DNA from 4 places in the Streptomyces sp. NPDC002018 genome. Region 1 is predicted to be linked to each of the others. Evidence: riboswitches for the same ligand, from Rfam matches in the RefSeq annotation. Region 1 holds a riboswitch; each other region holds the start of a gene.
The links. A riboswitch is a leader RNA that binds a small molecule or an ion and turns the genes downstream of it on or off. The one in region 1 is predicted to bind cyclic di-AMP.
Positions count from the first base shown of each region.

Region 1 (7,034 bases):
GGTCCAGGGCCAGGTACGGGACGTCCGGGACGCGCAGGGGTCCGCGCCCGACGCCGCGCAGCTCATCAAGAACACCGGGCAGCTCAGCCAGGCCAAGCTGAACAGCCTGATCTTCGACCGGATCCTCCAGGAGGCCGCCGACGAGGCCGGGGTCACGGTCAGCCGCAAGGAGATCCAGACCACCCGGGCCCAGGCCGCCGCGCAGTCCGGCGGCGACAAGCAGTTCGCCGCGATGCTGCTCCAGCAGGGCGCGCTCTCCTCGGGGCAGATCGACTCCGCGATCCGCCGTGAGGTCCTGCTGAACAAGCTGGCGCAGGCGCTCGGCGCGAACACCATGACCCCCCAGGGCCAGCAGACCGTGCTCGCCGATCTGACCAAGACGTCGGAGAAGCTCGGTATCGATGTCAATCCGCGCTACGGAAGCTGGGACTACAAGCAGGTCAGGCTCGGCGAGGCCAAGCTGCCCTGGATCACCCAGGTCACCCGCCAGGCGCCGGAGCAGGAGCCGTCGGGCGCCTGACCGCTCCTGACCGCCGGACGCCCCTGGCGGCCCGGCTGACGGGCCGCCCGACCGCCGGACGACCCTCACGGCCCGGCCGCCTGCCGCCTGGCTGACGGGCGGGGTCCGGCCGGGGGTAGGTTCGAGTGGTGACAGACGTAGCTCCCGCCGCTCCCGCCCCCGGCCGTATCGTCCTGCTGACCGTCAGCCACCGGGTCGCGCCCGGACTGCTCTCCTGGCCCGCCTGGCAGACGCTGCGCGCCGCCGACCGGGTGCTGTGCGCCGACAGCGGCCATCCCCTGCTGCCGTATCTGCGCGAGGCCGGCGTCACCGTCGAGCACGGCACGCCCCCGCCCACCGCCCAGGACCTGGTCGACGCCTGTGCCGGCGGCCGTACGGTCGTGGTCATCCCCTCTTCCGGCGAGACGGGCGACGGGACCCTGACCGACGGACTCTCCCGGCTGGCCGGCTCCGGCCGGGTCCGGATGCCCGACCTGGAGCTGCTCCCCGGCTCGTACGATCTGCCCGGCGCCCGTCTGCTCGACCTCGTCCAGGTCATGGACCGGATCAGGCTCGAATGCCCGTGGTCGTCCATCCAGACGCACCAGGGGCTCGCCAAGTACGGCATCGAGGAGGCGTACGAACTCGTCGAGGCGATCGAGGACGGCGACACCGACGCGCTCCGTGAGGAACTGGGCGACGTACTCCTCCAGGTCGTCTTCCACGCCCGGATCGCACAGGACGGCCTGGAAGAAGGAGAGGGAGAGACGGACGGGGAAGAGGGGAGGGAGCCGTTCTCCATCGACGATGTCGCCGCCACGATCGTGGAGAAGCTGATCCACCGTCATCCCCATGTCTTCGGCGACGAGACCGCGGAGACCCCCGAGGACGTCAAGGCGCACTGGCTCCGTACCAAAGCGGTCGAGAAGCAGCGCGATTCGGTCACCGATGGTGTGCCCCTGGGCCAGCCCGGTCTCGCGCTCGCCTCGAAGCTCGCGGGCCGTGTCCGTACGGCGGGGCTGGAGGTCGCGCTCCCCTCGGGCGAGGGCATCGGCTACGAACTGCTCGCCATGGCCGTACGGGCGGAAGAGGCGGGCATCGACCCGGAAACCGCCCTGCGCGCGGCGGCCCGCGCCTACCGGGACGCGATCCGCACGGCGGAACGGGCCGGCACCGCCCCCGCCGGGTGAGGTCGCGTTGGCCGGGCCCGCGGGGGTAACGGGGCCGTGAGGCCCCCGGGCCGTCCCGATACCGTCGAACGGTGACCGAGAAGCCCCCCGCCCCCGAGCCCGCCACCGCCACCGCGCCCGCCCCCGCTCCCGTTCTGGTGCCCGCGCAGCCCACGCCCGAGCCGCCCGCGCCCGCGTCCGGCCCCGTGCCGGGACTCTTCACCTGGGAGTTCGCCACCGACCCCTATCCCGCCTACGCCTGGCTGCGCGAGCACGCGCCCGTGCACCGGGCGCGGCTGCCCAGCGGGGTCGAGGCCTGGCTCGTGACGCGGTACGGGGACGCCAGGGCGGCCCTCGCGGACGCGCGGCTCTCCAAGAACCCCGTCCACCACGCGGCGGCGGCGCACGCCAAGGGGAAGACCGGGATCCCCGGGGAGCGGAACGCCGACCTCATGACGCATCTGCTCAATATCGATCCGCCCGACCACACCCGCCTGCGCCGGCTGGTGTCCACGGCGTTCACGCCCCGCCGGATCGCCGCGTTCGGGCCGCGCGTGCAGGAGCTGACCGACGGGCTCATCGACGGCTTCGCGGCGAAGGGGGAGGCGGATCTGATCCATGACTTCGCCTTCCCGCTCCCCATCTACGCGATCTGCGATCTGCTCGGGGTGCCGGCCGAGGACCAGGACGACTTCCGCGACTGGGCGGGCATGATGATCCGCCACGGCGGCGGCCCGCGCGGCGGGGTGGCGCGCTCCGTCAAGAAGATCCGCGCGTATCTGGCCGACCTCATCCACCGCAAGAGGGAGAACCCCGGCGACGATCTGATCTCCGGTCTCATCCGGGCCGGTGACGACGGCGAGCACCTCACCGAGAACGAGGCCGCCGCGATGGCCTTCATCATCCTCTTCGCCGGTTTCGAGACCACCGTGAACCTGATCGGCAACGGCGTCCACACGCTGATGCGCCACCCGGAGCAGCGCGCCCGGCTCCAGCGGTCGCTCGACGCGGGGGAGACGGATCTGCTCGCGACGGGCGTGGAGGAGCTGCTGCGCCACGACGGCCCGGTGGAGCTGGCGACCTGGCGGTACGCCACCGAGCCCGTGACGCTCGGCGGGCAGCGGATCGCGGTGGGCGATCCCGTCCTGGTCGTCCTCGCCGCGGCGGACCGCGACCCCGAGCGGTTCACGTCCCCCGACACGCTCGATCTCGCACGGCGTGACAATCAGCACCTCGGCTACGGGCACGGCATCCACTACTGCCTCGGCGCTCCGCTCGCCCGCCTGGAGGGGCAGACCGCTCTCGCGACGCTGCTGACCCGGCTGCCCGATGTGCGGCTTGCCGTGGATCCTGTCGATTTGCGCTGGCGCGGAGGGCTCATCATGCGTGGATTGCGCACGCTTCCGGTGCAGTTCACGCCATTGTCCGGCTGATGAGCCACTGACGGATTCGGCGCCGGATCACCACCGGACGACCGTCGGCGCGACGGTGTATCGACGCCATATAACTGACGGGCCATCAGGAATGTGACTTTCACGTGATCTCCGCTGCATCGACTTGTGACAGACGTTCGAGTACCGCTACGTTCACCGACGACTCAGCAGCAACACGCCGTAGTCGAAACGACAGTCACACGGAAGGCAAGCGCATGCGCTCCGCGAACGGCCGACACCGCAGACCACGCCAGGCCCCCGCCCTGATCGTCGCCGCGGGGGTGACCGGGTCGGCGATCGCCATCCCGCTGTTCGCCGCCTCGGGCGCGAGTGCGGCGGACGGCTCCACCTGGGACCGTGTCTCCGAGTGCGAGAGCGGCGGCATGTGGAGCGCGGACCTCGACAACGGCTACTACGGCGGTCTCCAGCTCAGCCAGGAGACCTGGGACGCCTTCGGCGGCGGGGAGTTCGCGGCCCGGCCCGACCTCGCCAGCCGCTCCCAGCAGATAGCGGTGGGGGAGAAGGTGCTCGCGGCCGAGGGTGTGAAGGCCTGGTCGAGCTGCGCGTCGGTCTCGGGTCTGGCGGGCGCCCTGCTGCCCGGTGCCGACCTCGGGGGCGCCTCCGGCTCGACGGGGGGCGCGAAGGACGGCCGCGGCACCGGCCCGACGGACAGCCCCTCCGGCGCCGCGGACGCCAAGCCCTCCGCCTCCGCCGGTGGGACGTCGGCACGGCCGGGTGAGCCGGTCCCCTCCGGTTCCGCCACCGCGCCCACACCCGGAGCCTCCGCTTCCGCGGACGGCGTCGAGGGCCTGGAGGGCGCGGTCTCCGACGGCCCCGGTGGCGCATCCGACGGCCGTACGGAGCCGGCCAAGGGCAAGCACCGCGGTGAGGCGGCGCAGGAAGAGGCTGTAACCGGCAATGCGGACGAAGAGCGTGAATACGGCCGTCATGCCTCATGGGGTGACGGACTGTCGCGTACCACGGAACGCCTGACAGAACGTGCGGAAACCACCGCTCCCGCCGAGGCCGACCGGCCGAGCGAACGCAACTGGCTGGTCGCCGACGGCCAGAAGGTGCCCGGCGGCTGGCTGTGAGGTGAACGAGGGGTGGTCAAAGGGCCACCCCTGCCTCGTTCTCGCTGGCCGCGGCCCTGGCGGCGCCCTGAAGCGGCGCCGGTCCAGCAGGTGATTGGCCGCTCTATGTCCGCTTCTGTGCAAGTGAGACAAGGGTCTCTTTGCCACAACTGGGGAGTTTTGCGCTACGGGTTGCCCTGATTTCCGCTCCCACCAGCGGAAATGCGTAAACCCGGAGGGGTGTTAAAGGGTGTTTTCTCCCTGATGTGCTTCTTTGAAGAACCCACGGCCCTGTGATTACGGTCTGAACCGCTCGCACCGCGGGCCCCGTCGACCGTCACGCCGAATCCTGCCGGCGGCCGGGGGGAGTAGTCGTCGCGTCATGCGCCGAAGGCAGGAGCGGGGGACCCACAGGTTTGTGCCGGGCCCGGCCGTCGAGAGACGGCCGCCGACCGGCTCGGGGTGGAGCCGGATGCGCGAGCATCCGGCCGGGCAACTCACTTGGCCCGAACCCGACAGCTCACCTCGCAGGCGTCGGTGAGGGGATCTTCCATGCCGCGTTCCAGCAAGGGCAAGCACCGCCGTCCGTCCAGGACCGCCCGTTACGCCACACTGGCCGGAATCACCGGTGCCGCCGTCGCGGTCCCGCTGATCGGCGCCACCTCCGCCTCCGCCGCGACCGCCTCCGAGTGGGACCGGGTCGCCCAGTGCGAGTCCGGCGGCAACTGGTCCATCAACACCGGCAACGGGTACTACGGCGGACTCCAGTTCAGCAGCTCCACCTGGGCCGCCTACGGCGGAACCTCCTACGCGGCCAGGGCCGACCTCGCCTCGAAGTCCCAGCAGATCGCCGTCGCCGAGAAGGTCCTGGCAGGCCAGGGCAAGGGCGCGTGGCCCACCTGCGGGGTGAACCTCTCCAACGCCGCGTACGACGGCGGCTCGTCCGGTTCGGGCTCCGGTTCCGGCTCGGGTTCGAATTCCGGTTCCGGTTCCGGTGCGGGCGACCAGGCCGCCCAGCAGCAGAGCCGGCCGGCCCAGCCGAAGCGGGAGCGGACACAGCCCCGGCAGCCGTCCGTCCGTACCGAGGCGCAGCCCGCCTCGCGCGGCGAGAGCCGGGCCGCCACGGTCAAGAAGGGCGACGGCGAGTACAAGGTCAAGGCCGGTGACAGCCTCTCCAAGATCGCCGCGGCCCACCAGGTCAAGGGCGGCTGGAAGAAGCTGTTCGACCTGAACAAGGACATCGTCGGCCACGCCGATCTGATCTACCCGGGCCAGCAGCTCCACCTGCGCTGACCTGGCCTGACCCGACCGGCCGGGGCCCCGAGGACCGGGCCCCGGCCGGCCGGGCCCGTACGGTCCCCCACCGGCCGTCCCCCGGCCACCCCGGCCCGGCGCGTGATCCCCCGTACGCGCCGGGCCGGGGTCCGTGCGTTCCGGCCCGTGTCCGAGCCGTGTCCGGGGCCGTGGCCGGGCGGGTGCTCATCGGTGCGCGGGTGCGCTCGGGCCCGCGAAGTTCCGCCGGACAGGACCTGGCGGGCGGGCACCGGCCGAACGGTGGCCCGGAGGCGGTTAGGCTCTTGCCGCAAGGCCAATGAGACCCTGCACTCCAAGCGTCACATCCCAGAAGGAGATGCTCGTGCCGTCCATCGACGTCGTCGTAGCCCGGGAAATCCTGGACTCCCGAGGCAACCCCACGGTCGAGGTCGAGGTCGGCCTCGACGACGGCAGCACCGGCCGTGCTGCTGTCCCCTCCGGTGCCTCCACCGGTGCGTTCGAGGCCGTGGAGCTCCGTGACGGAGACGCCAACCGCTATCTGGGCAAGGGTGTCGAGAAGGCCGTGCTGGCCGTCATCGAGCAGCTCGGCCCGGAGCTCGTCGGCTACGACGCCACCGAGCAGCGCCTGATCGACCAGGCCATGATCGACCTGGACGCCACCGAGAACAAGGGCTCGCTGGGCGCCAACGCCATCCTCGGTGTCTCCCTGGCCGTCGCGCACGCCGCCTCCGAGGCCTCGGACCTCCCGCTCTTCCGTTACCTGGGCGGCCCGAACGCGCACCTGCTGCCCGTCCCGATGATGAACATCCTGAACGGCGGCTCGCACGCCGACTCCAATGTGGACATCCAGGAGTTCATGATCGCCCCGATCGGCGCGGAGTCCTTCTCCGAGGCGCTGCGCTGGGGCGCCGAGGTCTACCACACCCTCAAGAAGGTCCTGAAGACGAAGGGGCTCTCCACCGGCCTCGGCGACGAGGGCGGCTTCGCGCCGAACCTGGAGTCCAACCGCGCCGCGCTCGACCTGATCATCGAGGCCATCAAGGAAGCCGGCTATGTGCCCGGCCGTGACATCGCGCTCGCGCTCGACGTCGCCGCCTCCGAGTTCTACAAGGACGGCTCGTACGAGTTCGAGGGCAAGTCGCGCTCGGCCGCCGAGATGACCGAGTACTACGAGGAGCTGGTCGCCGCGTACCCGCTCGTCTCCATCGAGGACCCGCTCTTCGAGGACGACTGGGCCGGCTGGAAGGTCGTCACCGACAAGCTCGGCTCCAAGGTGCAGATCGTGGGCGACGACCTGTTCGTCACCAACCCCGAGCGGCTGGCCCGCGGCATCGAGGAGGGCTCCGCCAACGCCCTGCTCGTGAAGGTCAACCAGATCGGTTCGCTGACCGAGACCCTGGACGCCGTCGAGCTGGCCCAGCGCAACGGTTTCAAGTGCATGATGTCCCACCGTTCCGGCGAGACCGAGGACGTCACCATCGCCGATCTGGCCGTCGCGGTGAACTGCGGTCAGATCAAGACCGGTGCCCCGGCCCGCTCGGACCGTGTCGCCAAGTACAACCAGCTTCTGCGTATCGAGGAGATC
Region 1 covers NZ_JBIASO010000012.1:92,466-99,499, reverse strand. The annotation lists gene ACFYYH_RS21085 (SurA N-terminal domain-containing protein) at 1-520, shown strand, start outside; gene ACFYYH_RS21080 (nucleoside triphosphate pyrophosphohydrolase) at 649-1,689, shown strand; gene ACFYYH_RS21075 (cytochrome P450) at 1,827-3,101, shown strand; gene ACFYYH_RS21070 (transglycosylase family protein) at 3,317-4,195, shown strand; cyclic di-AMP (ydaO/yuaA leader) riboswitch at 4,550-4,723, shown strand; gene ACFYYH_RS21065 (transglycosylase family protein) at 4,727-5,467, shown strand; gene eno (phosphopyruvate hydratase) at 5,805-7,034, shown strand, end outside.

Region 2 (7,034 bases), on a different contig from region 1:
TGCGGTACGGCGCGGAGGTCACGGCCGTCGACCGCCGCCCCTGGGGTGTCGCGGTCCGCACGGCGGCCGGGGAGGTGGTCCGGGCGCGCGTCCTGGTGAACTGCGCGGGGCTCCACTGCGACCAGGTGGCGCGGCTCGCCGGGGACGACCCCGGGATGCGGATCGTGCCTTTCCGGGGCGAGTACTACGAGCTGGCCAGGCCCGGCCTCGTCCGGGGGCTGGTCTATCCGGTGCCCGATCCGGCGTTCCCGTTCCTGGGGGTGCATCTGACCCGGGGCATCGACGGGGCCGTCCATGTCGGGCCGAACGCCGTCCCGGCGCTGGCCCGTGAGGGGTACACCTGGAAGACCGTACGGCCCGCCGAGCTGGCCGGCACGCTCCGCTGGCCGGGCTCCTGGCGCACGGCGCGCAAGCACTGGCGGCAGGGCGCGGGCGAGCTGCACCGCTCGCTGTCGAAACGTGCCTTCGCGACGGCCGTAAGGAGACTGCTCCCCGCGGTCAGGGACGCGGATCTGCGTCCGGCGGCGGCCGGGGTACGGGCCCAGGCGGTGCTGCGGGACGGCACCCTGGCCGACGACTTCCTGATCAGGCAGCGGCCCCGTACGGTCCATGTGCTGAACGCCCCGTCCCCGGCGGCGACCGCGTCGCTGCCGATCGGCCGGGAGGTCGCGAGACGCGCGCTGGCGGTGCTGGCGGAGGACTGAGCGGGGCGGGACGGAACGCCGGGGGACTGAGCGGCGCGGACGGGAACGGCGGAGGACTGAGCGGCGCGGACGGGAACGGCGGAGGCGGGGCGTCCTGGGCACGGGCCGCACCGGGGCGGGCAGGCGGAGGCACGGCCGGGCGGCGGCGAGCGCTCCGTGGAAGCCGCGAGCGCTCCGTAGAATCGGTCCCATGGTGGCCGAAGGACCGGCCGCCGTGTCGCCGAGCGCGAGAAGACCGGGATGACTGAGCGGGATGACTGAGATGGCCGAGGCGACCGAGCCGACCCTGGCGACCACCGAGCCGGCCGCGCGGACGGCGGAGGCCGTGCGGGCCGCCGGGAGCGGCGGGGCCGGAGGGCCAGGCGCGAGCGGCACGGCCGCCGGGGCCTCCCACACCACTGCCTCCCGCACCACTGAAGGGGCCTCCCCCACCGACGACGGGACCTCGCGGACCGCCGACGAGGCCTCCCCTGGCGCTGACGGGGCGTCCCGCACCACCGACGAGGCCTCCCCTGGCGCTGACGGGGCCTACCTCGCCGACAGGGCCGGGGACCGCATGATGAGCCGGATGTTTCCCGATGGCGCCGGGCCCGCCGCCGATCCCGCGGGCTCGCACTTCGAGCGGCGTATCCGCAGCTTCCAGCCCCGTCGCAGCCGGGTCACCCCGGGCCAGGCCGACGCGCTGCGCCGGATGTGGGCCGCCCGGGGCCTGGACATCGACGGACAGCGGGTCGTCGATCCGTCCGACCTGTTCGACGGGCTGCCGGTCGTCCTGGAGATCGGCTTCGGGATGGGCGAGGCCACCGCGCGCATGGCCGCGGACGACCCCGGCACCGGCATACTCGCCGTCGATGTGCACACCCCCGGCCAGGGAAATCTGCTCCGGCTCGCGGAGGAGAACGGCCTGTCCAACATCCGGGTGGCCAACGGCGACGCGATCATCCTGCTCAGGGAGATGCTGCCGCCCGCGTCCCTCGACGGACTGCGGGTCTACTTCCCCGACCCCTGGCCCAAGAAGCGGCATCACAAACGGCGGCTGATCCAGCCGGAGTTCCTCACGCTGGCCGCCGGACGGCTGAAGCCCGGGGCCGTGCTGCACTGCGCGACCGACTGGGAGCCGTACGCCGAGCAGATGCTCGCGGAGCTGACGGCCCACCCGGCCTTCGAGAACACCGTGCCGGACGGCGGATACGCGCCACGGCCCGCCTTCCGGCCGCTGACCCGGTTCGAGGGCCAAGGACTCGACAAGGGTCATGTGGTGCGTGATCTGCTGTTCCGCCGCGTACCGGAACCGCCGCCGTCCGTCTGACGGAGTCCGTCGGGCCGGCCGGACGGGCGCGCCGGCCGGCCCGCAGCGGCCCGGTGGGCAGAGGCCCGGGTGACGGACGGCCGGTGGGCAGAGGCCCTGTGGACGGACGGCCGGTGGGCGGGCCCCGTCGGCGTAACCCGCGTAACCCGCGTAACCCAGGTAACCCGCGTAACCCGCGGTAGGGACACAGGCACCATCGTCAGTGTCCGAGCTTCTCGTTAGGGTCATCGGGTGTCGGAACCCACGCAGCAGCGCCTCGAACCGGGCCCGGCGATCCCCGTCTACGAGCGGCAGCAACAGCTCGGTGACCTGTGGACCGCCGTGCCCGAGCCTGCCCGCAGGCGCTATCGGCCGCGCCGCGCGTTCTGGCGCCACCGGGCGGTGCGCGCGGGGGCCGTGATCACGCTGCTCGCCCTCTGCGGCCTGGTGATCCTCGCGCTCGTACGGGACCAGACCGGCACCCAGGGCTTTCTGGTCGGCCTCGGGCTGGCCGTGCTGCCCGTCCCGCTGCTGATCGCGGCCTTCCGCTGGCTGGACCGGGTCGAACCGGGCCCCTGGCGGAATCTGGTGTTCTCCTTCGCCTGGGGCGCCTTCGCGGCCGCCCTCGTCGCGATCATCGCCAACACCTTCGCGACCCGGTGGATAGCCATCGCCACCGCCGACCCGGCGGGCGCGGAGTCCCTCGGCGCCACGGTGATAGCGCCGGTCGTGGAGGAGAGCGCCAAGGCCGCGGCGATCCTGCTGCTCTTCCTGTTCCGCCGACGGGACTTCAACGGACTGGTCGACGGGGTCGTGTTCGCGGGCTTCACCGCCACCGGCTTCGCCTTCACCGAGAACATCCTCTATCTCGGCAGCGCCTTCGGCGAGGACCGGAGCGCGGGCTTCTCGGGGCTGGCCTCCGTGACGGCCGCGACCTTCTTCGTACGGGTGGTGATGTCACCGTTCGCGCACCCGCTCTTCACCGTGCTCACGGGCATCGGCTTCGGGCTGGCGGCGATGGCGGCCCGCCGCCAGAGGATCCGGCGGTTCGCCCTTCCGCCGCTCGGTCTGGCGCTGGCGATGGGCATGCACGCGCTGTGGAACGCCTCGTCGTCGCTCTTCGGCCCGTTCGGCTTCTACGCCGTGTACGCCGTGTTCATGGTGCCGGTCTTCGGCCTGCTGACCTGGCTGGCGATCTGGAGCCGGCAGCGCGAGCTGCGTACGGTCGCGGCCGAACTGCCCGCGTACGCGGCGGCCGGCTGGCTGCCGTCCGCCGCGCCCCAGGCGCTCTCCTCGATGCGGGCGCGCACCATGGCACGCGATTTCGCGGGCCGTACATACGGGCCCGAGGCCTACAGGTCGGTCGGGGAGTACGAGACGTTCGCGACGTCCTTGGCGTTTCTGCGCCACCGCGCCCGGCGCGGCAGCGTCGGCCCGGACTTCGTCGAGCGTGAGCAGGAGCTGCTGCACCATCTCTGGCAGCGCCGGGACATGGCGGGGCCCGCGCTCACCTATGCGGCGCGGGCCACGGGGCGGGTGCGGGTGCCACCGCCGTACATCGACTACGACGGCTACAACCCGTACCGCCAGTACTGACGAAGGGAGCTCGGCCCCGGGGGGGGCGGGCCGACTCAGGCAGTCATCCGGCTCAGGCAGTCATCCGGCTCAGGGAGTCAGGCCCTTGCTGCGCAGCCAGCTCATGGGGTCGATGCCGGAGCCGCCCGGGGTGTGGACCTCGAGGTGGAGATGCGGCCCGGTGACATTGCCGGTCGCGCCGACCCGGCCGATGGTCTCGCCGGTGGTGACCTTCTGACCGGCACTGACGGTCATCGAGGACTGGTGGCAGTACCAGATCTCCGTACCGTCATCCAGTTCCAGGATGGTGCGGTAGCCGTACGAGCCCGACCAGCCGGCCGAGGTGACCGTGCCGCCGTGCACGGCCTTGACCGGGGTGCCGGTGGGGGCGGCGAAGTCCAGGCCGGTGTGGTAGCCGGAGGACCACATGGAGCCGGACTCACCGTAGGTGGAGGTGATCGTGTACGAGGAGGTGGGAAGGGAGAAGCTGGCGGCCAGCTTCGCGAGGCGCTCCGCCTCGGCCTTGGCTCTGGCCTCCGCCTCGGCCTTCTTCTTCGCCTCTTCGATCTTCTTCTCGGCCTCGGTCTGCTGCTTCTTGGCGAGTGCCGCGGCCTGCTCGGCCGCCGCCGCCTCCGCGGCCGCCTTCTCCGTCGCGTCGGCCTCGTTCTGCTGCTGCTCGGCCTGCTGGAGGATCCGGGCCCGCAGGGCCTCGCCCGCGTCCGTGGCGCCCTGTTCCGCGTCCGCCGTGGTCATTCCGGCGGTGGTGAGCGGGGCGCTGGCCAGCAGATCGGGCTCGGCCTCGTCCGCCGCCAGCGAACCCATGCCCGGCAGCGACTTGGCGTCGGGGAGATTGTCCGTGATGGCGTCGGGCAGGGATATGGAGACCGCGGGCTTGTCCTGCGCGGTGGCCATGCCGCCCGCGCCGACGGCGGCTATGACGCCGACGCCGAGGACCGTGGAGCTACGGGCGAAGCCGTTGCGCTGCTTGCCGACGCGATGCCTGCCGCGTACCGGGCGTACGGACTCCTCGGTCGGGTTCCACTCTCCCCAGGCCCGCTCCGGCTGGTCGCCGAACGAGGGGGTTTCGAAGGGGGCGGTGGGGGCAGGCTGATTGGACGCCACTGAGGCGCACTCCTTTCCTTCCTTCTCGCCTACCGGGTTAGCTGACGGGTTCGGAGCAGGAAGGTCTCCTACGGATGCCCTCCGCCGCACAAGGCAGCAAAGAACGCCCGATTCACCCCAATGTGTGGTTCCCCGGTTCCCTTGCGGGATTCGGCGCGTGAGCACGGCGCCGACTCTTACGTCGGCTGGGACGACCGCGCTGCGTTATCGAACGTTAATAGAGACCAGGCCTTTATTCCAAGCTGTTCCCTGTGATCATTAACAACTTCGCAACGGACACACCAGGGCACATGCACACGCAATCGGGCGAGCTGACTGCCTTTCAGTACACCGCGCATACCTGACGGTATGTCAAATGTTATGCGGAGTGATACCTCACGATCACATACGGTGGCCGCCCCCGGACCGCGCCCGGGTCGCCTCAGGGGACGAGAGGTATCGTCCTGCGCCGTTCCGGCTGCCCCTCCGTGGGCCGGTTCACCGCCAGCAGCGCCATGTCGTCCTGGCTCCCGCCGCCCGTGTGCAGCCGTACGTCGTCGATCAGCGCCTGGAGCAGTTCGTCGGGCCCCTGGAAGATCCGGCCGTCCAGCCGGTCGCGCGGAACGTAGAAGACACCATGGGAATCGCGCGCCTCGGACAGTCCGTCCGTGTAGAAGAGCAGCGTCGACCCGGCCGGGTACCCGGCCTGTTCCGCGCGGTCCGGCCACGCGCCCAGTTCGCTCATCCCGAGGGGCAGCGCCGGGTCACGCGTCTCCAGCATCCGTACCCGCCCGTCCTCGCACATCAGCAGCGGATCGGGATGGCCCCGGTTGACCAGCCGCACCACACTCCCGTCGTGCGGGATCTCGGCGAGCACGGCCGTGGTGAATCCCTCGTAGGCGTCCAGCCCGCCCCGTCTGCTCCCGTCGCGCGTGAGCGCCCGCTCCAGCCGCTGCGCCACGCCCTCCAGCGAGCTCTCCTGCTCCGCGGCCTCGCGGAAGGACCCGATGACCACCGCCACCGCCTCGACCGCCTCCAGCCCCTTCCCCCGTACGTCCCCGACCACCAGACGTACCCCGTACGGCGTGTCCTGCACGGCGAACAGGTCGCCGCCGATGAACGCGCCCTCCTGCGCCGCCTCGTACCGCGCGGCGATACGGAGTCCGCCGATCCGCTCGGCGGGTCTGGGCAGCACCGCCCGCTGAGCGGTCTCGGCGATGATCCGGGCCGACGCGAGCCGCTGCCCGCTGCGGCGCAGCACACCGCCGATGTACAGCGCGAGAAGAGACACGATCACCACCGTCAGCAACTCGCTGACCGACTCCAGCGAGTTGAGCGAGTTGGTGTAGAGATGCATCGACAGCTCGGCGAAGATCGCGGCGATGCTGACCAGCAACGTACCGGCCAGCGGATAGAACGGCGCCGCGACCAGGGGTGAGGCCGCGTACAGGGGGGCGGCGGTGACCCGCGTCGGGGTCGAGAGATCGAGGACCACTCCGACGACGATCACGAGCACGGGGAGAAAACGCACCAGCCGACGGCCCGTGCGGATACGGCTGCTCGGCATCAGCGTGCCGTCGGCGGACATGGGACCAGTCAGATCGTCGGCCCGCCGGCCTCTGCCACCCAGGCTCTCCCTGAGCTTGCTCAGCTTCCCCACCAGTGGTCACCTGCCCGGTTCCGCCTTGGGCTGCGGACGGTACCGCGCCCCACCCAGGCTGGCCGCTACCGCCCACAGCGGCGACTCGCCGTCGGCCGAGTGGGCTATGGAGCCGGTCCGGACCGGCCTGCTCCACAGCAGGTCAGACGGCCGTTCGACCGCCCTGCGGCGGCCGGTCGGCAAGTCGGCCGGCCGGCCGTGGGGCCGGTCAGCCAGTCAGTCGGTCAGGTGGCGCCCGGCGTACACCTTCATGGCGTCCCGTACGAGCACCGCTGTCCCTTCACCGTACTTGTCATAGGCGTATGTGAAGCGTTCGTCCTCCCCGTACATCCGCGTCACGCCGATGACATACGACTTCGTGGCCTCGGCCGTCACCGACAGCCAGTCGCAGTGCCGCCGGGCGATGACCTGCGCCTCCTCGCTGCCGGCGGCCAGGCCCGCCTCCTTCGCCCGCGCCCAGTCACGGGCGATGGCCTCGTGCCGGTCCTGGAAATCCCGGCGCTCCCTCTCACTCAGCGAGCGCCACCAGCGGTCGCCCTTCCGGTACGCCTCGCGGCCCCATCGCGCGGTCACCTCCTGCTCGTACCGCGTGTGATCGAAGCCGTCGAGCACTTCCTCGGCCATGAGGTCCTCCCCTGTCCCGGTCTTGTGGAGAGTGGTCCTGACCGAGGTGATCAGCCGCTCGACGCGCTCGCGCTCCTGCTCC
Region 2 covers NZ_JBIASO010000033.1:14,429-21,462, forward strand. The annotation lists gene lhgO (L-2-hydroxyglutarate oxidase) at 1-704, shown strand, start outside; gene trmB (tRNA (guanosine(46)-N7)-methyltransferase TrmB) at 1,261-2,013, shown strand; gene ACFYYH_RS32725 (PrsW family intramembrane metalloprotease) at 2,245-3,588, shown strand; gene ACFYYH_RS32730 (M23 family metallopeptidase) at 3,658-4,689, opposite strand; cyclic di-AMP (ydaO/yuaA leader) riboswitch at 4,701-4,855, opposite strand; gene ACFYYH_RS32735 (PP2C family protein-serine/threonine phosphatase) at 5,111-6,256, opposite strand; gene ACFYYH_RS32740 (MerR family transcriptional regulator) at 6,545-7,034, opposite strand, start outside.
Region 2: it holds a riboswitch for cyclic di-AMP, as region 1 does, so the genes downstream of both, ACFYYH_RS32730 (M23 family metallopeptidase) here and ACFYYH_RS21065 (transglycosylase family protein) in region 1, are expected to answer to the same signal.

Region 3 (7,034 bases), on a different contig from region 1:
CCGACCACCAGGACGCCATGCCGTCGATCAACTCGCTCTGCCCCTCGACGGGTTGGGCGAGCCGGAGCCGGACCCCGGACGCGGACTCCACGACCAGCGGCTCCACACGGCCCGGCATCGGGCCGTACGGGTGCCAGACATGGGCCCGGTCCAGGGCCAGCAGGTCGGCCGGGGACAGCTCAGGCATTGGGCGCCAGATCCGTACCGGCGCCCCGACGGCGTACGGCGACCAGATCCGTACGCGCCGCGGGATCGCCCGCCGCGGGCGGGGCCTGCCCGGCGGCCGCCGCGGCCGTACGCTCCGGCACCGCCGTGCCGCAAGCGCCCGCCTCGGACTCGCCGCCGCACGGCCCGCAGCCGCCCGCCCGGTGCTCGGGAAGCGTCGTGGTGTCCGCGCCCTCCACCTCGAAGCCCGCGTCCGCGATCATCTCCAGGTCGGCCTTGCCCTCCTGGCCCTCACTGGTGAGGTAGTCACCGAGGAAGATCGAGTTGACGAGATGGAGCGCGAGCGGCTGCATCGAGCGCAGATGCACCTCACGCCCGCCCGCGAGCCTGACCTCCACGTCCGGGCAGACGAACCGGGTCATCGCCAGAATGCGCAGACAGCGCTGCGGGGTGAGGTTCCACTCCTTCGCCAGCGGGGTGCCCTCGAACGGGATCAGGAAGTTGACCGGGACCGAGTCCGGGTCGAGCGCGCGCAGCGAGAAGACCACATCCACCAGGTCCGCGTCGCTCTCCCCCATACCGGCGATCAGACCGGAACAGGCGGACAGCCCGGCGGCCTGCGCCTGCCGCACGGTGTCGACCCGGTCGGCGTAGGTGTGGGTGGTGGTGATGTCCCCGTACGTGCTCTCGGACGTGTTGAGGTTGTGGTTGTACGCGTCGGCGCCCGCCGCGCGCAGCCGCTCCGCCTGCCCGTTCGAGAGCAGCCCGAGACAGGCGCACACCTCGACGCCCTCGTTCTGCTCCTTGATCGCCTCGATCGTGCGGGACACCCGGTCGACATCACGGTCCGTCGGTCCGCGTCCGCTCGCCACCAGACAGACGCGCTTCGCCCCGCCCGCCACACCGGCCGCCGCGGCCTTCGACGCCTCTTCGGGCTTGAGCCAGGTGTACTTGAGGATCTCCGCCGTCGATCCGAGCCGCTGCGAGCAGTACGAGCAGTCCTCGGGGCACAGACCGGACTTCAGATTGACCAGATAGTTGAGTTTCACCCGCCGCCCGAACCACTGGCGGCGCACCTTCCCGGCCGCGGCCACCACGTCGAGCAGATCGTCGTCGGAGGTCGCCAGTACGGCGAGGGCTTCTTCGCGGGTCGGCGGCTCGCGCCGCAGGCCCTTCTCCACCAGCGTCTTCAGCAGGTCCATGATGCCGATCCTGGCCTATGCGAGCGTCGCGAAGCCAGGGAGGAACACGACAACACCACCGGAACGAAGTGTGTGCATGGCCACATCCTGACCCGGTCCGGCCACGGTTAAAGTCTGTGCGCACCCTACAAAAGGACCGCACCATGGCGCAGGATCCCTTCGACTGGACCGACGACGAGGCGCGCCGCCGTGAGAGGGCGGGCCTGGTCCGTACGCTCCGCCCGCGCCCCGCCGACTCCGCCCTGCTGGATCTGGCGAGCAACGACTATCTGGGGCTCGCCCGTCATCCCGCGGTGACCGGTGCGGCGGCGGACGCCGCCCGCCGCTGGGGTGCGGGGGCCACCGGCTCCCGGCTGGTCACCGGCAGCACGGAGCTGCACACCGAACTGGAGCGTGAACTCGCCGCGTTCTGCGGTTTCGAGGCCGCGCTCGTCCTCTCCTCCGGCTACGCGGCCAATCTCGCCGCCCTCACCGCGCTGACGGCCCGTGACTCCCTGCTGGTCTCCGACGCGGGCAACCACGCCTCCATCGTGGACGGCTGCCGGCTCTCGCGCGCCGAGACCGTGGTCGTACCGCACGCGGAGCCCGGCGCCGTACGCAAGACACTCGAAGCGCACCCGGGGCGGCGGGCGCTGGTGGTGAGCGACGCGGTGTTCTCGGTGGACGGCGACGCCGCGCCGCTGGCGGAACTGGCCGGAATCTGCCGTACCGGGGGAGCCGCCCTCCTGGTCGACGACGCGCACGGTCTGGGTGTGCTCGGCGAGGGAGGGCGGGGCACGGCACACGCCGAGGGGATCGCGGGGACGGCCGGTGTGGTCGCCACCCTGACCCTCTCCAAGTCCCTGGGCAGCCAGGGCGGTGCGGTGCTCGGCCCGGCCCGGGTCGTCGAGCATCTCGTCAACGCCGCGCGGACGTTCATCTTCGACACGGGGCTGGCACCGGCGGCGGTGGGCGGCGCGCTGGCGAGTCTGCGGCTGCTGCGCGGGGAGCCCGGCAGGGCGGACCGCGCGCGCGAGGTCGCCCGTACGCTGCACCGGCGGCTGACCGGCGCGGGCCTGACCGTCGCGCCACCGGACGCCGCCGTCGTCTCCGTACAGGCGCCGTCACCGGAGGCGGCCGTGCGCTGGGCGGCCGACTGCCGGACCGGGGGGCTGGCCGTGGGCTGTTTCCGCCCGCCGTCGGTGCCCGACGGCATCTCCCGGATCAGGCTCACCGCGCGTGCCGATCTGACGGACGATCAGATCGGCGCGGCGGTACGGACGATCACCGCGGCCGCGCCCGTGGGCGCGACCGCGGCCTGAGTGTCCGCCCGGCCGGAGGGAACCGGCCGGAAGGACACGGCTGAGCGGGCGGAACGAACCGAGCGGGTGCCACGGTCAGTCGGTGAATGTCTCCTCCCGCAGAGAGGCGACGAAGGACGTCCACGCGGCCGCGGAGAACGAGAGATGAGGCCGTGTCACGTTCTTGGAGTCCCGTACGGCGAGTACATCCGCGCCGGTGCGCGCGGACTCGACGCAGTTGTTCGCCCCCGTGCTGTGGCTGCTGCGCCGCCAGACGGCGGCCGGGGCCACGGCTGTTACCGGGGAAGTCGTCGGAGGAGAGTGGTGTGTGTGGGGGATGGAGGATGGAGTCTGGACAGGGGGCTGTGCGAGGTAAGCGGACATGATGCTCCCTACGCGCCGTCGCCGATCCCGGCGATGAGATCCAATGATTCCTGGGGCGGGAGGGCATGCGCCTGCATCGTGCGGAACGCGGCGCCGTACGCCTCGAGGTCTTCTTTCCGCTCCAGATAGAGGCTATTCGTCAAATGGTCGAGAACGACCAAATCCAGATCAGTAATGTGCGGGAAGGAGAAGACAACGAAAGGACCTGTGAGCCCGACATAGCCGCCCGCGGTGAACGGAAGTACCTGGAGACAGACCTGCGGAAGCCGGGCCACCTCGGACAGACGCCGTAATTGGCCCCGCATCACCCCGGGTCCGCCCACCTCGCGCCGCAGCACGGCCTCGTCCAGCACCGCGTGCAGTTCGAGCGGGGTCGCGGAGTGCAGCACCTCCTGGCGGGCGAGCCGCACCTCGACCAGGGAGTCGACCGTCGTGGCGGGCAGACCGACCAGCGCCGCCCTGGTCACCGCCCGCGCGTAGTCGGGTGTCTGGAGCAGCCCCGGCACCACCGAGGTCTCCAGCGTACGGGCCGTGGAGGCCTGTGACTCCAGGCTGATGAAGTCCCGGTACCGGGGCGGGATCACCCCGCCGTACGCCTTCCACCACCCCGGCCCGCCGTCCGTGATGCCCGCCAGGGCGCCGAGCAGGGTGCGCAGTTGCGGATCGGTGATCCCCAGGGCGTCGAGTAGCGCCACCAGGTCCTCGTCCTTCACCCCGCTGACACCCGTCTCGATCCGGCTCACCTTCGACTGGTGCCAGCCGAGCAGCCGCGCGGTCTCCCCGCTCGTCAGTCCCGCCCGCTGGCGCAGCCTGCGCAATTCCTCCCCGAGCCTGCGTCGGCGTACCGCCGGAATATGCCGCATGATAAATCCCTTCCCCGGCCCTCTCCGGTAAGCGTCTCGTACGCGCCCAGTGCGCCGCGGCGGAGAAGTTATCTTTTCGCCGCCCAAATACGGTCTCGCGTAGCAGAGTTCACCACTTCGAGCGACAGATATATGCAGATCTCGGTGGATGGCCCGTGTGAACGGCAGGATGAGTGGCACGCTGAGCACAGTCCGAGGCCGTCCACGCAGGCATCCGCACTGCGCCGGAGTCAGGTCCGGGCGGGAAAGGGACGGCGTCGCCATGGCAGACCATCAGGAAGCATCCATCACGCTGCCGAGCGATCCCGCGTCGGTACCGGCGGCGAGAAGATATGTCGCCGACCTGCTGAGGGAGTGGGGCCTGCCGGGGGACGCCGAGACGGCCGACACGGTCCGGCTGATCGTCTCCGAACTCGCCACCAACGCGGTGCAGCACACCTTCGGCCAGTCGCCCACGTTCACCGTCGAGATCGCGCTCGACCGGGACGAACAGCTCCGTGTCGGTGTCACCGACAGCCACCCGAGCTGGCCGCAGCGGCTGCCGGTGGCGGCGCAGCAGGACAACGGCCGGGGCATGGTGATCGTCCGCTGGCTGGCCCTGGAGGGCGGCGGGGCCGTGTCCGTCACGCCGACCGCGGAGGGCGGCAAGACGGTCTGGATCGCACTGCCCTGGACGGTCCCCGTCCAGAGCTGACCCGACCGCGCCCGGCCGCGCCCGACCGCGCCCGGCCGGGGACGGGCCGGGCGCGGCCGAACGGTGTGCCGTGTCCCGCCCCGCGAGGGACGGGACACGGGGTGTTCCGTTGCGGCCTGGGACGGGCCGCGTGAGTCCCGGGCGCCGGCCGGCGGCGCCCAAGGGGCGTTCCGTCCCCTGCCGGTGGGGGACGGAACGGTCGTGTTCCGCTGCGGCCCACCGCGGGCCGCGTGTGTTCCGTGTGCCGGTGTGCACCGGCGGCGTGTGTTCCGTCCGGTCCCGTCGTCCGGGCCGGACCGTCCGGACCGTTCGGACCGTCCGGTGTATCCGGTGTATTCGGTGTGACGGTGTTCCGTGGGCCGGCCCGCGCGGGTCGGCCGTGCTGTGGGCCGTGCTGGACCGGCAGGGCGCGCACCGGCCGGTCCAGGCGTACCGCGCTCAGTTCACCCGGCCGTACAGGACATTCCGGGTCCAGATCCGTTCGAGCCTCACCAGGGCACCGGTCTTCGGCGAGTGCCAGATCTTCCCGCGGCCCGCGTAGATGCCGACGTGGTAGACGTAACTTCCGTAGTGGAAGAACACCAGGTCGCCCTTGCGCCGGTGGGAGGCCGAGACATGGCGGGTTCTGTTGTACTGCTGCTGAGCGGTGCGCGGGAGCTTCTTGCCCGCCTTCTTGAACGAGTAGAGCGTCAGGCCCGAGCAGTCGAAGCGATGGGGTCCGGTGGCCCCCCACTGGTACGGAGAGCCTTCCTTGGAGGCGGCCACGCGGAGCGCCTTGACGGCACGTGCGGCGGCATGGGCCTCGGTCGTCGCGCCGGGGGCCAGTATGGTGCCCCCGACCGTCGCGAGGGTGAGGACCGATACGGCACCGGCCCGGGAGAGCAGAGACGGGACATATGTCTGCGCATTCATGCGCAACCCTTCGTCAGCCGCCTGTGAAGGATGACCTGTCGGGTTCGGACAGGCGAAGATGCCCGGCCGCGTCAGCGGCTTCACCCCAAGGAACGGCCATACACGCGTACACGGCCGTCCCGTACTGCTCGGGTCCTCCACTCCTGCCGATCCACTTCTGTCGACCAGACATCCGGAACGGCGGCAGGACTCGGCGTCCGCCCGGACCGCCCCGCCGGGGGTGGCGGGGGCTTGTCGTCCCACGGATCTTGACTCGTTATCAGATGATTTCCGAGGCGAAACGAGGATATGTGAAGTTCGTCACGTCTGATCCGTACGGGTGGCGGAGCGGTGTGTCGGGCCGGGGGTCCGAGGCCTGATGAGGCCCGTACCTGCGCGGGAGTTGGGCCGCGCTTCCCGTGCCCGGCCACTTCGCGCAACTTGCGTCCCCCGGCGCGTCCAGAAGATCCATACCCCGAAAGGCCGAGCCGTTCCCGTACGGACGCGTCCATACGGGAACAGACACGGGCTCATGTCGTGTCTTCGGGCGGCATGGTGACGCGCCCGGCGCGTCGCTCCCCGTCAAGTACCCGCAGGGCGCGGGCGAGGGTCGTGGCGTGCAGTTCGGTCTCACCGCGCAGATGCATCGCCGTCAGCGCGTCCCGTAGTGCGACCGCTTGCGCGGGCAGCGCCTGGGCCGCGCGCAGTGCGCCGTAGGTGTCCGTGCCGCGCGCCGGGTTGATCCGCCCCAGCAGATCGAGGATCTGGAGAAAGCTGTCGACGAGATCGCCCTCGGCGCGGGTCAGCGCGGGCAGCGGAGGAAGCTCCGGTGGCAGCATCGGCGTGTCACCGCCCACCGGGGGAGCCGAAGGGGTGTGCCGCGCTGGGGGCCGGCCTGCCGAGGGACGTCTTGCGGTTCTGGACCACGTGGTCGACCAGACCGTACGCCTTCGCGTCGGCCGCGGCGAAGACCCTGGCCCGCTCGATGTCCCCGGCGATTCGCTCCTCGCTCCGGCCGGTGTGCCGTACGAGCAGGGACGCGAGCATGCTCCGCTGCCGCAGCAGTTCCTCCGCATGGATCATCAGATCGGACGGCTGGCCCCGGACGGGCTCCTCGATGGCGGGCTGCTCGATGACGACCCGGGCTCCGGGCAGCGCCATCCGCTTGCCCGGGGTGCCGGCCGCCAGCAGGACCGCCGCGGTCGAGGCGGCCTGGCCGAGGCAGGTCGTCTCCACGTCGCAGGTGACGAGTTGCATCGTGTCGTAGATCGCGGACATGGCGCTGAGGGAGCCGCCGGGCGAGTTGATGTAGAGGCAGATGTCCCGGTCGGGCGCCGCGTACTCGAGATGGAGGAACTGCGCGATCACATCATTGGCCGCGGTGTCGTCGACCGCGGTGCCGAGGAAGACGATCCGCTCCTCCAGCAGCTTGGAGTACGGATCGAGGGTGCGGGTCCCGCCGGCTGTCCGCTCGGTGAACTCGGGCAGGACATGGCGGGCCGAAGGGCGGTTCATGGCGTACCTCTCCTCGTGCACGGCCCTGTAAAAAATGTAC
Region 3 covers NZ_JBIASO010000008.1:247,490-254,523, reverse strand. The annotation lists gene ACFYYH_RS15990 (adenosylmethionine--8-amino-7-oxononanoate transaminase) at 1-187, opposite strand, end outside; gene bioB (biotin synthase BioB) at 180-1,367, opposite strand; gene ACFYYH_RS15980 (8-amino-7-oxononanoate synthase) at 1,511-2,668, shown strand; gene ACFYYH_RS15975 (DUF397 domain-containing protein) at 2,744-2,938, opposite strand; gene ACFYYH_RS15970 (helix-turn-helix domain-containing protein) at 3,040-3,894, opposite strand; gene ACFYYH_RS15965 (ATP-binding protein) at 4,157-4,588, shown strand; gene ACFYYH_RS15960 (C40 family peptidase) at 5,027-5,500, opposite strand; cyclic di-AMP (ydaO/yuaA leader) riboswitch at 5,503-5,693, opposite strand; gene ACFYYH_RS15955 (hypothetical protein) at 6,010-6,318, opposite strand; gene ACFYYH_RS15950 (ATP-dependent Clp protease proteolytic subunit) at 6,326-6,994, opposite strand.
Region 3: it holds a riboswitch for cyclic di-AMP, as region 1 does, so the genes downstream of both, ACFYYH_RS15960 (C40 family peptidase) here and ACFYYH_RS21065 (transglycosylase family protein) in region 1, are expected to answer to the same signal.

Region 4 (7,034 bases), on a different contig from region 1:
TCTCCCGGGCGGGCGCTGGGAGAAGCGGCATGCGCCCGGCAGCTTCACCTATGCCTCGCACCAGGCGATCTTCGCCGGGTTCCTGCCCACGCCCGCCGTGCCCGGCACCCATCCCCGGCTGTTCGCCGCCCGCTTCGGGGGCAGTGAGACCACGGCCGGGCGGACCTTCGTCTACGACACCCCGGATCTGGTCTCGGGTCTGGCGGCGGCCGGCTACCGCACGGTCTGCGTGGGCGGGGTCGGCTTCTTCAACCGGCGGGGCGCGCTCGGCTCGGTCCTGCCCGGACTGTTCCAGGAGAGCCACTGGGAGCCGGAGTTCGGTGTGACAGCGCCGGCGTCCTTCGAGGCCCAGATCGCCCGTGCGGAGCGGACCGTCGCCGGTCTCGACCGCGAGCGGCGGCTCTTCCTCTTCGTCAATGTGTCCGCGCTGCACCAGCCCAACTGGTTCCATCTGCCCGGTGCCACCCGGGAGTCGGGCGACTCCCGGGCCACGCACGCCGCCGCTCTCGAATATGTCGACCGGCACATCGGCCGGCTGTTCGCCGTCGCGAGCAGCCGCCGCCGCTGCTTCACCATCGTCTGTTCCGACCATGGCACCACGTACGGCGACGACGGATTCACCGGACACCGGCTCGGCCACGAGGCCGTCTGGACCGTGCCGTACGCCCATTTCTTCCTGGAGCACGGGGACCGCCCATGAGCACCACGACCACCGGCACCACCGGCACCACCGCCACCACACCCTCACCCTCACCCTCACCCTCACCCTCACCCACACCCACACCCACACCCACCGCGACTGTCGGCGCCGTCGCGCCGCGCCCGTACGAGAGTTACGTCTACGCCTATCCGCACAAGACGGCCTACCGTCCGCTGCCCGACCGCCCCGCGCTGCGCGAGCTGTGGGCCGGCGAGCGCAAGGACGCCCTCTCCCTCTATCTGCACATCCCGTTCTGCGAGGTCCGCTGCGGCTTCTGCAATCTCTTCACCCGTATCGGGGCGCCCGGTGAGCTGACGACGCGCTATCTCGACGCGCTCGACCGGCAGGCGACCGCCGTGCGCGACGCCCTCGCCGGGCCGGGCCAGGACGGCGCGGGTCCCGTGCGGTTCGCCGCCGCCGCCTTCGGCGGGGGTACGCCCACCTTCCTCGACGCCGGTGAGCTGGACCGGCTGTGCGACATCGCCGAACGGCGGATGGGCGCCGACCTGCGGGCCGTTCCGCTCTCCGTGGAGACCTCCCCGGCCACGGCGACCGCCGACCGGCTGGCCGTGCTCGCCGACCGCGGCGCCACCCGGCTGAGCATCGGTGTCCAGAGCTTTGTCGACGCGGAGGCGAGGGCCGCCGTGCGGCCGCAGCGGCGCGCCGAGGTCGAGGCCGCGCTCGGCCGTATCCGCGACGCCCGGATCCCGGTGCTCAATATCGATCTGATCTACGGTATCGACGGCCAGACGGAGCGGACCTGGAGCCACTCCCTGGACGCCGCGCTCGCCTGGCTGCCCGAGGAGCTGTATCTCTATCCCCTCTATGTACGGCCGCTCACCGGTCTCGGCAGACTGGGCGCGGGCAGCGACGCCGCCTGGGACGCCCAGCGCCTGCGGCTCTACCGGCAGGGCAGGGACCGGCTGCTCGCCGAGGGGTACGAGCAGGTGTCCCTGCGGATGTTCCGCCGTCCGGACGGCGACACGGGCGCACCGCCGCGGGGAGCGGACGACTACGCCTGCCAGACCGACGGCATGATCGGCCTCGGCTGCGGGGCCCGCTCGTACACCTCGGGGCTCCACTACTCCTTCGACTACGCCGTCGACATGCGCGAGATACGGACCATCATCGACGCCTATACGGCGACGGAGGACTTCTCCCGCGCGGAGGTCGGCCGCCGGGTCGACGGGGACGAGCCACGCCGTCGCCATCTGCTCCAGTCGCTCCTCCAGGCGCGGGGCATGGAGGTGGCCGGCTACCGCGAGCGGTTCGGCTCGGCGCCGGCCGAGGACTTCCCGGCCGAGCTGGCCCGGTTCGCGGCCCTCGGCTGGCTGGACCAGAACGCCGGCCCCGGGCTGCTGCGTCTGTCGCCCGAGGGACTCGCGTACTCGGACGCCCTGGGTCCCGCGCTCTTCTCCCCCTCCGTACGGGCCGCGATGGCCGCGTACGAGGCGAAGTGAGCCCCATGGACCTGACGATCCTGTACCGCGGCCCGCTCTCCTCCTGCGACTACGACTGTCCGTACTGCCCGTTCGCCAAGCGGCGGGACAGCCGTGAGCAGCTCCGCGCCGACCGGGACGCGCTGGAGCGGTTCGCCGCCTGGGTGTCGGCGCAGCGCGACGACCGGCTGTCGGTGCTGTTCACGCCCTGGGGCGAGGCGCTGGTCCGCTCCTGGTACCGGCGGACGCTCAGCGAGCTGTCACGGCTGCCGCACGTCCGGCGGGTGGCCGTCCAGACCAATCTGAGCTGCCGCACCGACTGGCTGGCCGACGCCGATCCGGAGAAGCTGGCGCTGTGGTGCACGTACCACCCGGGGCAGACGCCGTACGACCGTTTCCTCGCCAAGTGCCATGAGCTCGCGGACCGCTCCATCCGCTTCAGCGTGGGTGTCGTCGGCCTCCCCGGGCATCTCGGACAGGCCCGCCGGCTGCGCGCCGAGCTGCCCGCCCCCGTCTATCTCTGGATCAACGCGGCGGAGGGGCACGGCTATACGGACGAGGAGGCCGCCCGCTGGACGGAACTGGATCCCCTCTTCCCGTACAGCCGCCGGCCGCACCGCTCGGCCGGGCTGCCCTGCCGTACGGGTGAGTCGGTGATCTCGGTGGACGGTGAGGGGACCGTGCGGCGCTGCCACTTCGTCCGCGCGGAGCTGGGCAATCTCTACGACGGTTCCTACCGGGAGGCACTCGCGCCGCGGCCCTGCCCACTGGCGGTGTGCGACTGCCATATCGGCTATGTGCATCTGGAGTCGCTGCCGCTGTACGACGTCTTCGCGGGCGGAGTGCTGGAGCGGATCCCGAGGGTCCGCGATCCGCTGCGGGACGGTCCGGCCGGGCGGGCCGCCGAGGGGGGCGGCGCGGGCGCCGGTCCGGTCCTCGTACCGCTCGGCGCTCCCGGCGTACCACTCGGCGCTCCCGGCGCCGTCCGGCGGACGGGCCTCGTCGCGGAGGCGCGGCCGGAGGCGCGGCCGGAGCCGTAGGCCCTGTGCCGGGCAGGGCGCCGTCCGCCGCGCGGGCGGACGGGATCTGTCGCGGAGGGCCTGGGCCGCCCCGGCCTCACCGGTGCAGGGGCAGCAGGTCGGGGCGCTTCGCCACGACATGGTCTCCGGAGGATGCCCCGCGCAGCCTGCGCCCGATCCAGGGCACCAGATACTCACGGGCCCAGTTGATGTCGTCGCGCCGCACCTCGAAGCTGCCGCGCGGTGGCTGGGGCGGCCAGACCTGGTCGGGGTCGGCGGGCACATCGAGGCCGAGCACCTGCGCGGCGCGCAGCGCGACCCGGGTGTGGCCCTCGGGGGAGAGATGGAGCCGGTCGCCGTCCCAGGCCCGCCTGTCCTGGACGGACTTGAGGGACCAGAGATCGAGCACGGGGCAGTCGTAGCGGTCGGCGATGGCCCGCACATGGGCGGTGTAGGTCGCGATCCTGCCGCGCAGATGGCGCAGTACGGGGACGCCCCGGGTGTCGAAGCCCGTGGTCACCATGACCGTGCCGACCGCCCCGGTGAGATCGGCGACGGCCCGCTCGAAGCGCTCGGCGACATCGTCGGGGTCGGTGCCTGGCCGGATGATGTCATTGCCGCCGGCGCAGAACGTCACCAGATCGGGGGCGAGTCGCTTGGCGCGGGGTATCTGCTCGGTGACGATCTGGTCGAGGAGCCGGCCGCGTACGGCGAGATTCGCGTAGCGGAAGTCCCCGTGCACGGTGTCCGCCGGGGCACCGGGGACGGCCGTCGCGCCAGGCACCGGACCGGTGGGCCGGTCGGCCCGTCCATCGGCCAGCCGGTCGGCGAGCAGAACCGCGAGCCGGTCCGCCCAGCCGACATAGTGTCCATCGGGTCCCGGATCGCCCACGCCCTCCGTGAAGCTGTCACCGATCGCCGTGTACGACCCGAATACGCCTCTTCTTCTTGATCTCGAATCGTCTGCCACAAGAGCACATCTTTCACCCGCAGATGTGACCTACGCGACCGTAAGGAAGGGTTGACGAGGGGTGAGATATGCCATCGGTCAATTTTCGACCAAGCGGGAATATGCCCCACGTTCTCCGCCCGGCACGGAAGCGCCGGGCGGAGACGGAGTACCGGGACAACGGCGGTGTACGCCTCAGATGTTGACGCCGTGGTCGCGGAGATAGGCCAGCGGGTCGATGTCCGAGCCGTACTCCGGTCCGGTGCGGATCTCGAAGTGCAGGTGCGGACCGGTGGTGTTGCCGGTGGAGCCGGAGAGGCCGAGCTGCTGGCCCTCGCTGACGCTCTCGCCCTCGGAGACGGAGAGGGAGGACAGATGCGCGTACTGCGAGTAGTGGCCGTCGCTGTGCTGGATGACGACCTGGTTGCCGTACGAGCCGCCCCAGCCCGCCGTCACGACCGTGCCGTCGGCCACCGCCTTCACCACGGTGCCCGAGGGCGCCGCGAAGTCCACACCCGTGTGGTAGCCGCTGGCCCAACTGCTGCCGGAGGCGTGGTACGGGGTGCTGGTGCGGATGCCGTCGACGGGCAGCGTGAAGCCGGCGGAGCCGCTCTCGGCCGGCGCCTCGGTCGCCTCGTCCGTCGGCTGGGGCGCGGGGTCGGCCGTGGCCGGCGTGGTGGTGGATCCGCCCGAGGAGCTGGAGGGCTTGGCCGGGGGCTTGGAGTGGCCCTTGCCCGCGCCCTTCCCGTGGATGGTCAGCTCCAGTCCGGGGTGGATGAGTGAGGGGTTGGAGCCGACGGCCTCGCGGTTGTCCTTGTACAGCCTTTCCCAGCCGCCGCGGACATGCTGCTTGACGGCGATCCTGGACAGGGAGTCGCCCGCGACCACGGTGTAGGTCCGCGTCTTGTGGGCACCCTTCTTCGCGACGGCCTTCTTGGCGCCGGCCTGCTCCCCGCCGAGCTGTTGCTGGGAGACGGCCTCGGGCGCGGCGGCGGGCGCGGCCTTCTCGGCGGCGTGCGCGCCGGTGGCGCCGATGAGCGGAAGCGCGATGGCGGCTCCACCGGTGCCGGCGGCGATGAATCCGCGCGATACCGAGCTGGACTTGGGACGGCAGTGTTTACCCTTCGCGGGCATGGCGAATTCCTCTCCGGCGCCTGCGAGGTGAGCTGTCGGGTTCGGACTGGAGATGCCCGGTCGCACATGCTGAGCGACTTCACCCCGAGCCGTCCGGATTTCCGGGACGGCGTACTACCTGGGTCCCCCGCTCCTGCCACGCGTTGCTGGTCGGATACGAATTCCGAGCGGCGGCAGGATTCGGCGTTCCGCTCGGATTGAGGGTGAACGTAGGCCCAGTGGCACTACCGGTACAAGCGATCCTTTTCCGTCGACAAGGCGCACTCGCATTTAACCCGGGTTTACCGGTCACCCTGCGTGGATAACGGACTCCGAACTCCGCGCCGGACAGGGAATTCGAATACATGGCATCGCCACGGAACGTCACGGATATGATCCTGGTCACGGCCGGGAGACCAACTCGGTCATGACCGGGGCAGGTTATGAGGAATGGCTCAATACGGACAGATGCACCGTTGAGTGCTATTCAACCGCGATAAATGTCCGAATAGTCCCATCGGATTCCCGTCATCCGAACGAATTACTCCCCGAACAGGTGTCGTAGGGTCAGAGGTCGACAGCGTCGGCGAGCCGCGCCGACGGCAGACACGGAGGAGCAGGCCGTGACGCAGCAGGTCCCGTCGACAGAGCCCGAACTGGCCGGCGTGCGCAACTTCCGTGATGTCGGAGGACTGCCCACCACGGACGGCAGGCGGGTGCGGCCGGGCAGGCTCTTCCGCAGCGGCCATCTCGCCAGTGCCACCGCCGCCGACGCGGCCTTTCTCGCGTCCCTCGGACTGCACACGATCTTCGACTTCCGCAATGCGGCCGATCTCAAGCTCGACGGCGCGGACGTGGAGCTGCCCGGCGTACGCCATGTGAACATCCCGCTCACCGACCCGGCCGACGGCGCCGAGTTCTGGCAGATGGTCAGGGGCGGCGATCTGGACCAGCTCCGCTCGCTCCTCGCGGACGGCCGGGCGGCGACCCGGATGACCGACTCGTACCGCGCGATCATCAGGGAACGCACCGCCGAGCACAGCCGTGTCCTGCACTCCCTCGCCGAGGACAGCACCCCGGCGCTCATGCACTGCGCGGCGGGCAAGGACCGGGCCGGTCTCTCGATCGCGGTGGCCCTGCTCGCGGTCGGGGTGGAGCCCGGGGCGATCGAGGCGGACTATCTGAAGTCGAACGACCCGCACCGCCGCTATGTGGTCCGGCGCAGCGACAACTCGCCCTCCGGTACGTCCACCGAGGTGATGGACCTCCTCAGCCCGCTCTTCGACGCGCGTGCCGAGTATCTGGCGGCGGCCTTCGAGACCATCGGGAAGACCTGGGGCAGCACCGACGCCTATCTGACCGAAGGTCTCGGACTCGCCCCCGAGACCCGCGAGCGGCTGCGCGCCCGCCTCCTCGACTGACACGTTCCGCGGTCCTGAACAGCCGTTCGGCCAGCGCGTTTCGCGGTCCTCGACCGCCGTTCGCCGCGGTGGCGTGGTTGGGACATGTCTCAACCACGCCACCGCGAAGCAGTGACAGCCCCTCCGGCGCTACCAGATTCTGTCCAACAGCGCGTGACAGCGGAGTAGAACGAAGGGGCTGGACAGATGAGACGTATCCGCCTGACGGCGGCGGTATCCATAGCCTTGCTGATGACCGTGGGTGCTGTGGGGCCGGTTTCCGCCCGTCCCTCCGCCCAGGACACGGCGCCCGCCGGGCCCGCCGGATCCCCCGGATCCCCCGGGTCCGCCGCGGCGGGCACCCCGGTGACGGTGCGGCTGATCACCGGTGACCGGGTGACGCTCAGCACGGGC
Region 4 covers NZ_JBIASO010000001.1:489,460-496,493, reverse strand. The annotation lists gene ACFYYH_RS02100 (STM4013/SEN3800 family hydrolase) at 1-700, shown strand, start outside; gene ACFYYH_RS02095 (STM4012 family radical SAM protein) at 697-2,160, shown strand; gene ACFYYH_RS02090 (STM4011 family radical SAM protein) at 2,166-3,179, shown strand; gene ACFYYH_RS02085 (SGNH/GDSL hydrolase family protein) at 3,256-4,128, opposite strand; gene ACFYYH_RS02080 (peptidoglycan DD-metalloendopeptidase family protein) at 4,303-5,241, opposite strand; cyclic di-AMP (ydaO/yuaA leader) riboswitch at 5,246-5,437, opposite strand; gene ACFYYH_RS02075 (tyrosine-protein phosphatase) at 5,844-6,641, shown strand; gene ACFYYH_RS02070 (S8 family serine peptidase) at 6,828-7,034, shown strand, end outside.
Region 4: it holds a riboswitch for cyclic di-AMP, as region 1 does, so the genes downstream of both, ACFYYH_RS02080 (peptidoglycan DD-metalloendopeptidase family protein) here and ACFYYH_RS21065 (transglycosylase family protein) in region 1, are expected to answer to the same signal.